3 regions of the Alcaligenes parafaecalis genome follow, and region 3 is predicted to be linked to each of the others. Evidence: predicted binding sites of a transcription regulator. Region 3 holds the regulator's gene; each other region holds the start of a gene.
What was found. The regulator HrcA, encoded in region 3, represses chaperone genes, less so after heat shock. The targets are predictions, from matches to a motif close to TTAGCACTCNNNNNNNNNGAGTGCTAA.

Region 1 (4,283 bases), on a different contig from region 3:
GCCGCCTGATTGGTGGGGCACGCCTGGACTGGGCCAGCGCCCGCGATCTGCGCCCCACACTGGGTAGCGGCATGATGAGCAAACCCAACCCTGGCGCCAATGAACGCCGCAAGGAAACCCTGCCCAGCGCCTTCCTGCGTCTTGAGCATGACCTGGAATCCCTGCCCTTGAGCCTGTATGCCGGTGTTGGTCATGTACAGCGCATGCCAGACTACTGGGAAATGATTTCACCTGCCAGCGGCCCACAAGGCAGCGGCAGTGCCTTCCTGGGGATTCAACCTGAAAAGACGACGCAGCTCGACATCGGGGCGCAATACAAGGGCGAGACGGTCTCGGCCTGGGCTTCCGCCTATATCGGCCAGATTCAGGACTACATTCTGTTTGATTACCTGCCCGGTGGCATGATGGGCACCAAAACCCAGGCCCGCAACGTCAACGCCCGCATTATGGGCGGTGAATTAGGAGCGGATTGGAAAGCCAACGCGAACTGGACGCTGGGCAGCAGCCTGGCCTATGCCTGGGGTCGCAACAGCACGGATGGCCGTGCCCTGCCGCAAATGCCACCGCTGGATCTGCGCCTGACGGCGGACTATGTGCAAGGCCCCTGGTCCGCAGGCGGTGTCTGGCGCATTGTGGCCAAGCAAACTCGCTACGCACAAGGGCAAGGGAATGTGGTGGGCTATGACTTCGGGCCTACGGGTGGATTCAGTACCTTGTCGCTGTATGGGGGCTACAAAATCAACCGTAATCTGTCCCTGACTGCGGGCGTAGATAATCTGTTCGACAAAACTTACGGCGAACACCTGAATCTGGCCGGGAACAGTGGTTTTGGGTTTGGAGCTGCCACGCGCTTTAACGACCCTGGTCGTACCGTCTGGTTGCGTGCGGCCTTGTCCTTCTGATCCTTGTGTGCTGTTCGGGCCTTTGCGGCCCGACGGCCCAATAAGCAGGAAATTTCAGGGCAAAAAAAAGGGACACCTAGCTGGTGTCCCATAAACATCCGCTTCAAAAGGGAGGGGAAGAGGAGAAGCCGAAGCGGATGCGCAAATGCCGAATTGCATAGGTGGCAAAAATCAGCAAATGTATTGTTTAGTCCGCGAAAATCAGCTTAAGTTCTTCGGATTCCCCGAAAAGTTGTAACTCTTTAAAACGACTTAAACCGCGCCAGCCAAAGCGACGCGCAGCTTCTTGAATGCAGCCACTTCGATCTGACGGATACGCTCTGCCGACACGCCAAATTCGGCGGCCAGATCGTGCAGAGTGGCACCGCCATCGTCCTGCAACCAGCGGGCGCGCACAATGCGCTGCGAACGCTCGTCCAGCGTATCGATAGCTTCTTCCAGGCCGCTGCCTTCCAGCATGTCCTGGGCACGGCGCTCCAGCACGCGTGTCGGTTCCTCGTGTCCTTCATCGGACAGGTAGGAAATAGGTGCAAAATGTTCATCGTCGTCGTTGGCCGGGGCTTCCAGAGCCATATCGTGACCGGACAGACGCACTTCCATTTCACTGACGTCCTGCGGGCGTACATCCAATTCACGCGCAATGGCGTCAACCTGAGCAGTATCCAGCGTTTGACCATCTGGACGCATGCGACGCAAATTGAAAAACAGCTTGCGTTGGGCCTTGGTGGTCGCCACTTTCACCATGCGCCAGTTGCGCACGACATATTCGTGGATTTCGGCCTTGATCCAGTGAACGGCAAAGGACACCAGACGCACACCGCGATCGGGGTCAAAGCGTTTCACGGCCTTCATCAGGCCCACATTACCTTCCTGAATCAGGTCGGCGTGAGGCAAGCCATAACCCAGGTACTGGCGGGCAATGGAAACCACCAGACGCAGGTGCGACAAAATCAGTTCTCGTGCAGCGTCCAGGTCATCCTGGTCGCGCAGGCGCTGACCCAGCTCGGTTTCGCGTTCAGCGCTGAGCATGGGCAGGCGATTAACAGCAGAAATATACGCTTCGATCGTCCCCAGTGCGCCTGGATTAGACACGGCGGCGACCAGATCATTACCAGACGTCAGGGCCAAAGCGTTCGCTTGTTGTGTCATGGAAAATCCTTCAAAAGTCAGCCGGCGAGAGCACAAAAACAAGGCCCTCAAACCGTACAAAACGTATTTCAACAATCATTGAGTTTAGCACTCGATGCTCTGGAGTGCTAAAAATTTCGAATACAGGAATAAGAGTGTCGCAGCAAGAAAAAGTTCACTACTGGAGGGAAAACTACAGCAAATCGGTGGGCAGAACACCACAAACAGGCAAAAAACCGTGGCTGATTGAGCGTAACGCCTTCTTGCCCACCGAAAAATAACAAAGTGCGACCTAGTTTATCCAGCGATCACAGTCGCTCGGCGTGGAAATTCAGATGGTCCTGAATGAAGGTCGAGATGAAGTAGTAGCCGTGGTCATAGCCTTCGTGACGACGCAGGGTCAAAGGCTGTTTGGCCTGCTCGCACGCCTGCTCGAATACTTCCGGATACAGTTGTTCGGCCAGAAAACCATCGTTCAAACCCTGATCGACCAAAATACCGGCGGGATACGGCGTGCTGGTCTTGGCCATCAAGGCACTGGCGTCGTGCTGTTCCCAATCCTGGCGATCCTGACCCAAGTAGGCACCAAAGGCTTTTTCGCCCCAGGGGCAGCGTGTTGGCGCCGTAATGGGAGCAAAGGCCGACACGGAGCGGTACTTGCCGGGATGGCGCAGAGCCAGCGTCAAGGCACCGTGGCCACCCATGGAATGACCAAAAATGCCTGCGCGGCTAGCATCGCCCGGCAGGATGGTGGTGACCAGATCAAACAGCTCCTGGGTCACATAGCTTTCCATGCGGTAGTTCTTACTCCAGCCAGCTTGGGTCGCATCCAGATAGAAGCCGGCACCGGTTCCCAGATCCCAACCCTCGTCCTCCCCTTCTACTCCGGCGCCACGCGGGCTGGTGTCGGGGGTGACCAGCATGATGCCGTGCTCGGCAGCATAACGCTGGGCACCGGCCTTGATCATGAAGGTTTCTTCGGTGCAGGTCAGGCCTGCCAGGAAAAACAGCACAGGCACACGGCCTTGGCCGATGGCGTCTGCCAGGCTGGCGGCACCCTTCTGGGCTCTGGCCTGTAATTGCGGCGGCATATACACAGAAAAACGCATGGGCAGGCCAATTGTCTGCGAAGCGTGTTGGTAGTAGCGCTGCCAACCATCAAAACAGCGGTGTTCGTTGAGCAGTTCCAGTGTCTGAGTCATAGCCCCCTCGTATTCTCAATTGCAGATCCGGCCCCAGGTCGGGTGACACGCCCAAAGGCTGCACACACGATCTCTGAGGCCGGGATAAAGGGCACAGGCTAGTGCCTGCCCCCTCTTCAAGCGACTTCTATTAGTACATCACCACCGAACGGATGGATTTACCGGCATTCATCAGGTCGAAACCTTCGTTAATGCGTTCCAGCGGCAGAGTGTGGGTGATCAGATCGTCGATATTGATCTTGCCGTCCATGTACCAATCCACAATTGTCGGTACGTCGGTACGACCACGAGCGCCACCAAAGGCGGAGCCCTTCCATTCGCGGCCGGTCACCAACTGGAATGGACGAGTGGAGATTTCTGCACCGGCTTCAGCCACACCAATAATGATGGACTGGCCCCAACCACGGTGGCAGCACTCCAGCGCCTGACGCATCACCTTGGTGTTGCCGATACATTCAAAGGAGTAATCCGCACCGCCGTCTGTCAGTTGAATAATGTGGTCGACCACGTTTTCAACCTCATTGGGATTCACAAAGTCGGTCATGCCGAATTGCCGAGCCATAGCTTCGCGCTCGGGGTTGATATCCACGCCAATGATCTTGCCAGCGCCAACCATCTTGGCGCCCTGGATCACGTTCAGGCCGATACCACCCAGACCGAACACCACCACGTTAGCGCCCGCTTCCACTTTGGCGGTGAACAGCACAGCGCCCAAGCCTGTGGTGACGCCACAGCCGATGTAGCACACCTTGTCGAAAGGAGCGTCGTTGCGAATCTTGGCCAAGGCAATTTCCGGCACCACGATATGGTTGGCGAAAGTCGATGTGCCCATGTAATGGTGCACAGGCTTGCCACCGATGGAGAAACGCGACGTTCCGTCCGGCATCAGACCCTTGCCCTGGGTAGAGCGAATCGCCGTACACAGGTTGGTCTTGCGCGACAGGCAAGATTTGCACTGGCGGCACTCGGGCGTGTACAGAGGGATCACGTGATCGCCGGGACGCAGGCTGGTGACACCCGCGCCCACATCCAGTACCACGCCTGCACCTTC
Region 2 (4,283 bases), on a different contig from region 3:
TGACGTCCACGATCGCTTTGCAGAACTCATAAATCGCGCCGGGTTTGTCGGCCAGCTCCAAAGGCAGGCGGGCAGGGTCTGGGTCCAGACCCACCATCAACATGGATTGGTTGTCCGTCCAGGCACGGTTCAGTTTTTCTATGAATGTCATGGGAATCAGGAAAGTAAACGGCTATACAGAAAGCTGAGCCAGACGGCACCAGCAAAAATAAGGGACATCAGCACGGCTGCGCTGGCCAGATCCTTGGCGCGCCCGATCAAAGGGTGATGCTCCAGGGTAATGGTGTCAGCCAGGGCTTCCAGGGCGGAGTTCAACAGCTCCACCACCAGCACAAAGACCAGTGTGGCCAGCAAGATCAGAACCTCCAGCGGACCTTGGCCCAGCCAGAAGGCCAGTGGTGTCAGGATTACGGCCAGCGCCAGCTCCTGGCGAAAGGCGGCTTCATGACGCAGGGCGGCAGCCAAGCCTTGCCCCGAATAGCGCAAGGCATTGAACAAGCGGCCCAGGCCGCCTTTGCTTTTGAATGGAGAGTCTGACATGAAGAGGGTTGCAGATTGAAGTGCCCTGATTATAGGGGTTTGCTCGGGCGAAAAAAAACCGGATGGAGAATTCCATCCGGTTTTTGTACTAAAAGCGTGGCGATCAGGGCAGAAGTGATCAATTCCTGCCCGAATCGGGGTGCTGATAAGTGGCTTAGAAGCCGCCCATACCACCCATGCCGCCCATACCACCCATGTCAGGCATGGCTGGGGCAGGTTTGTCGTCCACGATTTCCGACACAGCCACTTCGGTTGTCAGCAACAGGCTGGCGATCGAAGCTGCGTTTTGCAAAGCAGTGCGGGTTACTTTGGTTGGGTCCAGAACACCTTGCTCAACCAGGTCACCGTACTCGCCGGTAGCCGCGTTGTAGCCGTAGGTGCCGGTGCCGCTGGCCACTTGGTTCACCACCACGCTGGCTTCTTCACCGGCGTTGGAGACGATGGTGCGCAAAGGAGCTTCGATAGCACGCAGGATCAGTTTGATACCAGCGTCTTGGTCGGTGTTGTCGCCAGCCAGTTGGGCAACAGCAGCGCGGGCACGAATCAGTGCTACGCCACCGCCAGGAACGATACCTTCTTCGACGGCTGCGCGAGTAGCGTGCAGGGCGTCTTCAACGCGGGCTTTCTTCTCTTTCATTTCGACTTCGGTGGCAGCGCCAACGCGAATCACAGCAACACCGCCAGCCAGCTTGGCCACGCGTTCTTGCAGTTTTTCACGGTCGTAGTCGGAAGTGGACTCTTCGATCTGAACGCGGATTTGTTTCACGCGAGCTTCGATGTCGGTGCCGTTGCCAGCGCCGTCGATGATCGTGGTGTTTTCTTTGGCCACTTCAATACGCTTGGCCTGACCCAGATCGTCCAGAGTCGCTTTTTCCAGAGACATACCGGTTTCTTCGGAGATCACGGTACCGCCAGTCAGGATAGCGATGTCTTCCAGCATGGCTTTACGACGGTCGCCAAAGCCAGGAGCTTTAACAGCGGTGGTCTTCAGGATGCCGCGGATGTTGTTCACAACCAGAGTAGCCAGGGCTTCGCCTTCCACGTCTTCAGCAACGATCAGCAAAGGACGGCTGGTCTTGGCAACTTGCTCCAGTACGGGCAGCAGATCACGGATGTTGGAGATTTTCTTGTCGAAAATCAGCACAAACGGATCTTCCAGAACAGCAACTTGCTTCTCGGAGTTGTTGATGAAGTAAGGGGACAGGTAGCCGCGGTCAAACTGCATACCTTCAACCACGTCCAGTTCGTTTTCCAGCGATTTGCCGTCTTCAACGGTGATCACGCCTTCTTTGCCGACTTTGTCCATGGCATTGGCGATGATCTCACCAATGGAGTGGTCGCTGTTGGCCGAGATGGAACCGACTTGAGCGATTTCTTTGCTGGTGGTGCAAGGACGGGACAGCTTGCGCAGTTCGTCAACAACCACAACAACAGCCTTGTCGATACCGCGCTTCAGGTCCATTGGGTTGATGCCAGCGGCAACAAACTTCAGGCCTTCTTCAACGATAGCTTGAGCCAGCACAGTAGCGGTAGTCGTACCGTCACCGGCGTTGTCGGAAGTCTTGGAAGCAACTTCTTTGACCAGTTGAGCACCGATGTTCTCAAACTTGTCTTTCAGTTCGATTTCTTTAGCAACGGACACACCGTCTTTAGTAACGGTAGGAGCGCCGAAAGAGCGGTCCAGAACCACGTTACGGCCTTTAGGGCCCATGGTGGTTTTGACAGCGTTAGCCAGAATGTTGACGCCGCGAACGATGCGGGTACGTGCTTCGTCGCCGAAATACACTTGTTTTGCAGTCATGGTTTAAATCCTATTGAATTTTCGTTGGCGGTACTTATTCGATCACGGCGAAGATTTCTTCTTCGCGGATCACCAGCAGCTCTTCACCGTCGATCTTGACGGCTTGGCCGGAGTACTTGCCAAACAGAACTTTGTCGCCGACCTTCAGATCCAGCGCCAGAACCTTGCCGTCCTCGGTTTTCTTACCGGGGCCAACGGCCAGGATTTCGCCTTGATCGGGCTTTTCAGTCGCGCTCTCGGGGATAACGATACCGGAAGCGGTGGTGCGTTCGTTGTCCAGACGCTTGACGATCACACGATCGTTCAAAGGACGCAGTGCCATGGAGAAACTCCTGTTTAAATATGACTTTAGTTGTGAGTCCGATTGGGGGGCGAGGCGTTTTAGCACTCAACCCCTTCGAGTGCTAATTATAGGGACGACTTTTCTAATTTCAAGAGCACGAGGGGAAAGATGTTACATATTTGTCCTGGGGCGTGAAGGCAGACGGCGGCTGAACCTCGTGAAGTTTTGATCTTTGGCGGGCAGGTATCTATAAAGTGAGCAGGCTGCACAGCAGAAACATGCGGTATATATGCAGGCACTCCTCATAGGGAGAGTGCATTGTGGTGGTCGTGTTTATTCTTGTTGAGGGCCACCTTGCGGCATCTCCGGTCGTGGATGCTGAAAACAGGCTTAGGCGGGTGAGCTAAGGGAAATCAGCTTGCTCATCGTGTTGAGGTTGCGGGTTGTGGCGACGACCTTGAGTTTTTTTTCGATGAAATTATTGTTAGCTTTAAGGTCTCGGTATCTGGTTGCGCAAACAATATAGGCAATGTCGCCGACGACGCGAACTTGATCGGGTGCGTGCTCCAGGGCATGGAAGGCATGTAGTAAGGCGTTGTCTGCCGGTGAACGCAGTAAGGTGAAATAAAGCTGGCTGGGGTTCTGGTCCTTGAACGGGTTGTTGGCCATGACTTGCATGAAATAGGCCGGTGTTCGGGCAATCACTTGAATATCCCCGCCCAAGTTTTCCTTGATGGCGTGGTGCGCCAGACTCTCTAGCTCTGGTTGCTCAAGCTTCGTGGACACAATTACATTGCCGCTCTGAATATAGGTTCTGACGTTCTGCAAACCAGCCGCTTCCAGAGCCGCCCGAAGCGGTGCCATCAGCACTTTGTTTTTGCCAGTAGGCATTACACCGCGTAATAAAAGAATCTGTGTGTTCATCGTTTGTTTTTGCAGTGAAGTAGTGCTGCTTAAGGGCAATGCTGGCCAGTAAAAGAGATTTTCAAGCGACTATTTTATGCTGTATTAAAAAACAGTAGTGAATTTGATTTTCTAGGTTTGCCTTTTGGGGAGTACAGGTACAATGAGAATCTTAATTAGCAATCATTCCCATTACCGTTTGAATGAGCCCGACCTCCAGTCCCTCCGATTTCGCTTCCTCTGATGAGTTCGTCAGCTTGTACCGTGAGCATCACGGCTGGCTGGTGCAGATGCTGCGTCGTCGGCTTAGCGGCAATACGGACCATGCCGTTGACCTGGCGCATGACACCTTCGAGAGGGTGATTCGCAGTCAATCCACCGCTGTTTTTACCGAGCCTCGTGGATTTCTGACGACGGTAGCCAAGCGTTTGCTGATTGATCAGTGGCGAAAGCAGGCTATTGAGCAGGCTTATCTGGAAACCCTGGCTGCGCGCAGTGTGGACGTTGAACCTAGTCCGGAGACCCATGCTTTGGTGGTGGAAGCGCTGGATTCGGTGTGCCGCATGATGGAGCAGTTGCCTGCGCGGGTACGTAAGGTGTTTGTGCTGGTGCAAGTAGAAGGCCTGGCCTATCAACAAGTGGCTCAGACACTGGGGATGTCGGTGCAGTCCGTGCAGCGCGATATGGTCAAGGCCTGGCAGCATTGCTATGCGGTGCTATACGCATGAGTGCGCCCCGTTCCGAGGCTTTGCATCC
Region 3 (4,283 bases):
CTTCTTCAAATTCAGAAGGCACAGCCGAAATGGCTTGGTGCAGGTGCGGATCGAACTTGTCGCCCGCTTGCGGTGCCACTTCTTTCAGGTTGTTGCGCTCGAAAGCCTTGTTCAACTGGCGCAAGGTGGTTTCCACCCCTTCCTTCCAGGTTTCCGTGCTCTGCTCGGTCTGGGCCAGTGCGGCTTCCAGACTGTCACGCACGGGGATCAGGCTTTCAGCAAAGGACTCGGTGCCAAACTTGCGGGCTTTAGAGACATCATCATCCGCACGACGGCGGATGTTTTCCACTTCGGCTTTGGCGCGCAGCAACTGGTCGTAGTACTGCGACACTTTTTCCTGGGCCTGGGCCAATTCAGTAGCCAGATCAGCCGAGTTTTCTTCGGGCTGCTGGCCCAGAATCTCTGGCTGGTCTTGCCCGACAGTACCCTGTTGTGCCTGTTCAGGCGTGTTTTCCGTCACTTCCCCGTCCAGAGGCTTATTGGGATCGGCATGTGTAGCCATTCGATGTATCTCCACTACAGAATTCGTTGATCGCATGAAAATGGGGGCATCTGCCCCCAGTTCAAGACCTGCCTTTGTATTTTTGCTGGCCTGGCCCTTCAAAAACCGGCTGCGGCTATCGGGTAGGCACCAGACGGCTGGGTAACCAGCCGCCCAAATGTTGCACAGCCAGCCGCCCCAGGCCCTCAATCCATTGCGGATCGTCATTCAGGCAAGGGATGTAATGGAACTCGCGACCGCCCTCTTCCAGGAAAGCGTCACGGCACTCCACCTGAATTTCTTCCAGCGTTTCCAGACAATCGGCCAGAAAGCCAGGGCAGACAGCATCCACACGTCCCACCCCCTGCTTGCCCCATTCGCGCAAAGTGGGTTCGGTGTAGGGTTCCAGCCAGCGCTGCGCACCAAAACGACTTTGAAAGGCCATATGCACTTCGACGGCAGGCTCATCCAGCGCCGCACGCAAGGCATCCGCCGTTTCACGGCAATCGCGGTAATAGGGGTCACCCAGTTCCACGCAGCGGCGTGGCAAACCGTGAAAGCTCAATAACAAACGCTCTGGTTTGCCATGTTCATCCCAATAGCGACGAATCTGCGCCGCCAAGGGGCCGATGTAATCCGGGTGGGTGTGATAGCGCTTGATGAAACGCAGCTCGGGCTGATTGCGCTGCTTGCCCAGATGGGCCGCCACGCAATCCACCGCGGTGGCCGTGGTGCTGGCCGCATACTGAGGGTACAGCGGCAAGGTCAAAATGCGCTCACAACCAGCCGCTTTCAACTTGTCCAGGCCACTGGCAATAGACGGGTTGCCGTAACGCATGCCCAGCTCTACTTTCACGTCGTGACCTTGTCCCTGCAACAGCTCCTGCAAGCCATCTGCCTGCGCCTGGCTGTACACCAGCAAGGGCGCGCCATTTTGCAACCAGATGTCCTTGTAGCGCGGTGCCAGCTTGCTGGGACGACGCGGCAAGATGAACAGACGCAAAATAATCTGCCAGACAGGCTGAGGGATCTCGATCACTCGGGGGTCAGACAGGAATTCGCCCAGATAGCGCCGAATCGACGCTGCATCAGGCTGATCCGGCGTACCCAGATTAACCAGCAAAATGCCGACAGGCCCGGCCTCGCGTACCGGAGCCTGCTCATTGAACATATCGGCGTCCTGCGCTTCGGGCAAATAAGGAGAAGCAAACAACTTGGGCATGATGATTAGTGCGTTAGACAGCCAGATTGCCTTCAGCCCAAGAACAGACTGAAGGCCCATCGTTTAACTGGCAGAGTGATGGCTCAAGGCATTGGACAATAGCCGCGCTGTAATGTCCACGATAGGAATCACACGATCATACGCCATACGCGATGGCCCAATCACGCCCAGCGTGCCCACAACCTTGCCGTCCACACCGTAAGGCGCGGTGATCACAGACACATCATCCACCGGCAAAAGCTGGGAATCCCCACCAATGTAAATTTGTACGCCATCGGCCTGACTGGAGACATCCAGCAAGTGCAGCAGATCGGTTTTTTTCTCGAATAGAGAGAACAAGCGCCGCAGGCGATCCATATCCGCCACCATTTCCGTGACATTCAGCAATTTGCTCTCGCCCGCGATGACAACCGCCTCTTCACTATCAGGCTGGTGGCTACCCACATCCACCGCTTGTTGCATCAAACGTGAAATATCCACCTGCAAAGAACTGAGCTCTTGCGACAAGGCCAGCTTGACGGACTCAAAGGACATGCCCGAGAAGTGCTGATTGAAAAAGTTGCTGGCCTCGACCAGTTCCTGTTCCAGATAATCGCGGGGCACAAACAGAATGCGGTTCTGCACATCGCCATCCGGGGTGACGATAATCAGCAACACTCGCTTGTCGGACAGGCGAATAAATTCAATCTGCCTGAAGGTCTGCGCCTTTTTTGGCGCCAGCACCACACCGGCAAACTGCGACAGATTCGACAGCAGCGAAGCGGCGGAACTGACGGCGCGGTTAGGCTCATCAAAAGGCAAATACTGGCTTAGATTGCGGGCATCGGGCCGCTCGAAACGCTCTGCCGCCAGGAGGCGATCCACAAACAGGCGGTAGCCTTTAGGCGTGGGAATGCGCCCCGCCGAGGTGTGGGGGCTATGAATCAGGCCCAGGCCTTCCAGCTCCGCCATCACATTACGTATCGTGGCCGGAGAAAAATCAAAAATGGTTGATAAGGTGCGGGACCCTACCGGCTGACCGTCGGCAATGTAGCGTTCGATCAGCACCTTCAACAAGGCATTTGCTCTGTCATCCATGTCGCGTACGTCACTTAAAAACACCAGCTCTGCATGATAAAGGGGAGAATCTTACAGCCAAGCCTAGAGTGGCAACTCTATAATCCACTGATCGCCATTATTTCATTAAACATAAGGTTTTCGCCCCATGCATTTCAAAACGGTTGCCATTGTTGGCAGATATCAGGACTCCGGCTTGGATGCGCCCATCCGATCGCTGGCTGCAACCCTGGTCAACACTGGTTGCTCGGTGCTGCTGGAGGCCGCAACCGCCCAGAATGCCGGTATTACTGAATTCCCCATTGGTGATTATGCCCAGATTGGCGAGCGCGCCGATCTGGCTATCGTAATGGGCGGGGATGGCACCATGATAGGCGCTGCCCGCGAATTAGCCCACAGCAAGGTGCCATTGATCGGGATTAACCACGGTCGCCTCGGTTTTATTACCGATGTCCCCTTGAATGACGCCAATGATGCTTTGCTAAGCGTCCTGAAAGGTGAATACGATGTTGAAGAGCGTTCCATGCTGGAAGGCCGCGTGGTGCGGGACGGGGAAGTGCTGTATTCGGGCGTAGCCCTGAACGATGTGGTCATCAACCGCGCCGGTCGCGGCGGCATGATCGAGCTGCGTGTAGAGCTTGATGGCGTGTTCATGTACCGCCAGCGCTCCGACGGCCTGATCATCTCCACTCCTACCGGCTCCACGGCGTATGCGCTGGCCGCCAGCGGCCCTTTGCTGCACCCGTCCCTGAAAGCTTTTTTACTGGTGCCGGTGGCTCCACAAACCTTGTCACACCGCCCTATTGTGCTGCCCGACACAGGCACCCTGAATTTGACCATTACGGCCCTGGGCCGGGTGGAATCCGGTGGCAGCGTGCACTTTGACATGCAAACCTGGTCGGACTGTCAGCAGGGCGACCGCATTGATGTGCGGCGCGCCCAGAACACCATTCGCTTTATCCATCCCAAGGGCTACAGCTTTTTTTCCACCTTGCGCCAGAAGCTGGGCTGGAATCACATCCCTTTGCCTAACGACGAAAACGAATAAACCCCTATGCTGCGTACCCTGCACGTTCGAGACTTTGTCATCGTGGATCAAGCCACGATTGATTTCGACACCGGCTTCACGGTTTTTTCCGGGGAGACCGGCGCTGGCAAATCCATTTTGATTGATGCGCTCTCCCTGGTATTAGGGGCACGCGGCGACGCCAAAGCCATACGCGAAGGCTGTGCACGTACCGAGGTCAGCGCGCATTTCGACTGCGAGCAAGACATTCAGAGCTGGCTTAGCGAGCGTGATTTCGATGTTTCGGAAGAACTGATTCTGCGCCGCCTGATCGACCAGCAAGGCCGCAACCGCAGCTACATCAATGGCAGCGCCGCGACCTTGACCCAACTGCGCGAACTGGGTGAGTTGCTTGTGGATATTCACGGCCAGCACGCCCATCAAAGCCTGATGAATCCCCAAAGTCAGTACGATCTGCTGGACAGCCAAGGCGGCCATTTGCCGCTGGCCCGTCAAGT

Region 1: rpoH (RNA polymerase sigma factor RpoH) is a predicted target of HrcA. The motif match lies at 2,136-2,162, and genes of this name have one in related genera.
Region 2: OSH09_RS10290 (co-chaperone GroES) is a predicted target of HrcA. The motif match lies at 2,723-2,749, and genes of this name have one in related genera.

What each region holds. Positions count from the first base shown of each region.
Region 1 is NZ_JAPKNA010000002.1:91,816-96,098, reverse strand. It holds gene OSH09_RS07395 (TonB-dependent copper receptor) at 1-902, shown strand, start outside; gene rpoH (RNA polymerase sigma factor RpoH) at 1,155-2,051, opposite strand; gene fghA (S-formylglutathione hydrolase) at 2,339-3,232, opposite strand; gene OSH09_RS07380 (S-(hydroxymethyl)glutathione dehydrogenase/class III alcohol dehydrogenase) at 3,363-4,283, opposite strand, start outside.
Region 2 is NZ_JAPKNA010000002.1:749,104-753,386, forward strand. It holds gene pyrF (orotidine-5'-phosphate decarboxylase) at 1-151, opposite strand, end outside; gene OSH09_RS10280 (diacylglycerol kinase) at 157-540, opposite strand; gene groL (chaperonin GroEL) at 695-2,341, opposite strand; gene OSH09_RS10290 (co-chaperone GroES) at 2,376-2,663, opposite strand; gene OSH09_RS10295 (DUF1697 domain-containing protein) at 3,015-3,548, opposite strand; gene OSH09_RS10300 (sigma-70 family RNA polymerase sigma factor) at 3,731-4,255, shown strand; gene OSH09_RS10305 (FecR domain-containing protein) at 4,252-4,283, shown strand, end outside.
Region 3 is NZ_JAPKNA010000006.1:126,949-131,231, forward strand. It holds gene grpE (nucleotide exchange factor GrpE) at 1-502, opposite strand, end outside; gene hemH (ferrochelatase) at 618-1,703, opposite strand; gene hrcA (heat-inducible transcriptional repressor HrcA) at 1,767-2,780, opposite strand; gene OSH09_RS16855 (NAD kinase) at 2,908-3,807, shown strand; gene recN (DNA repair protein RecN) at 3,814-4,283, shown strand, end outside.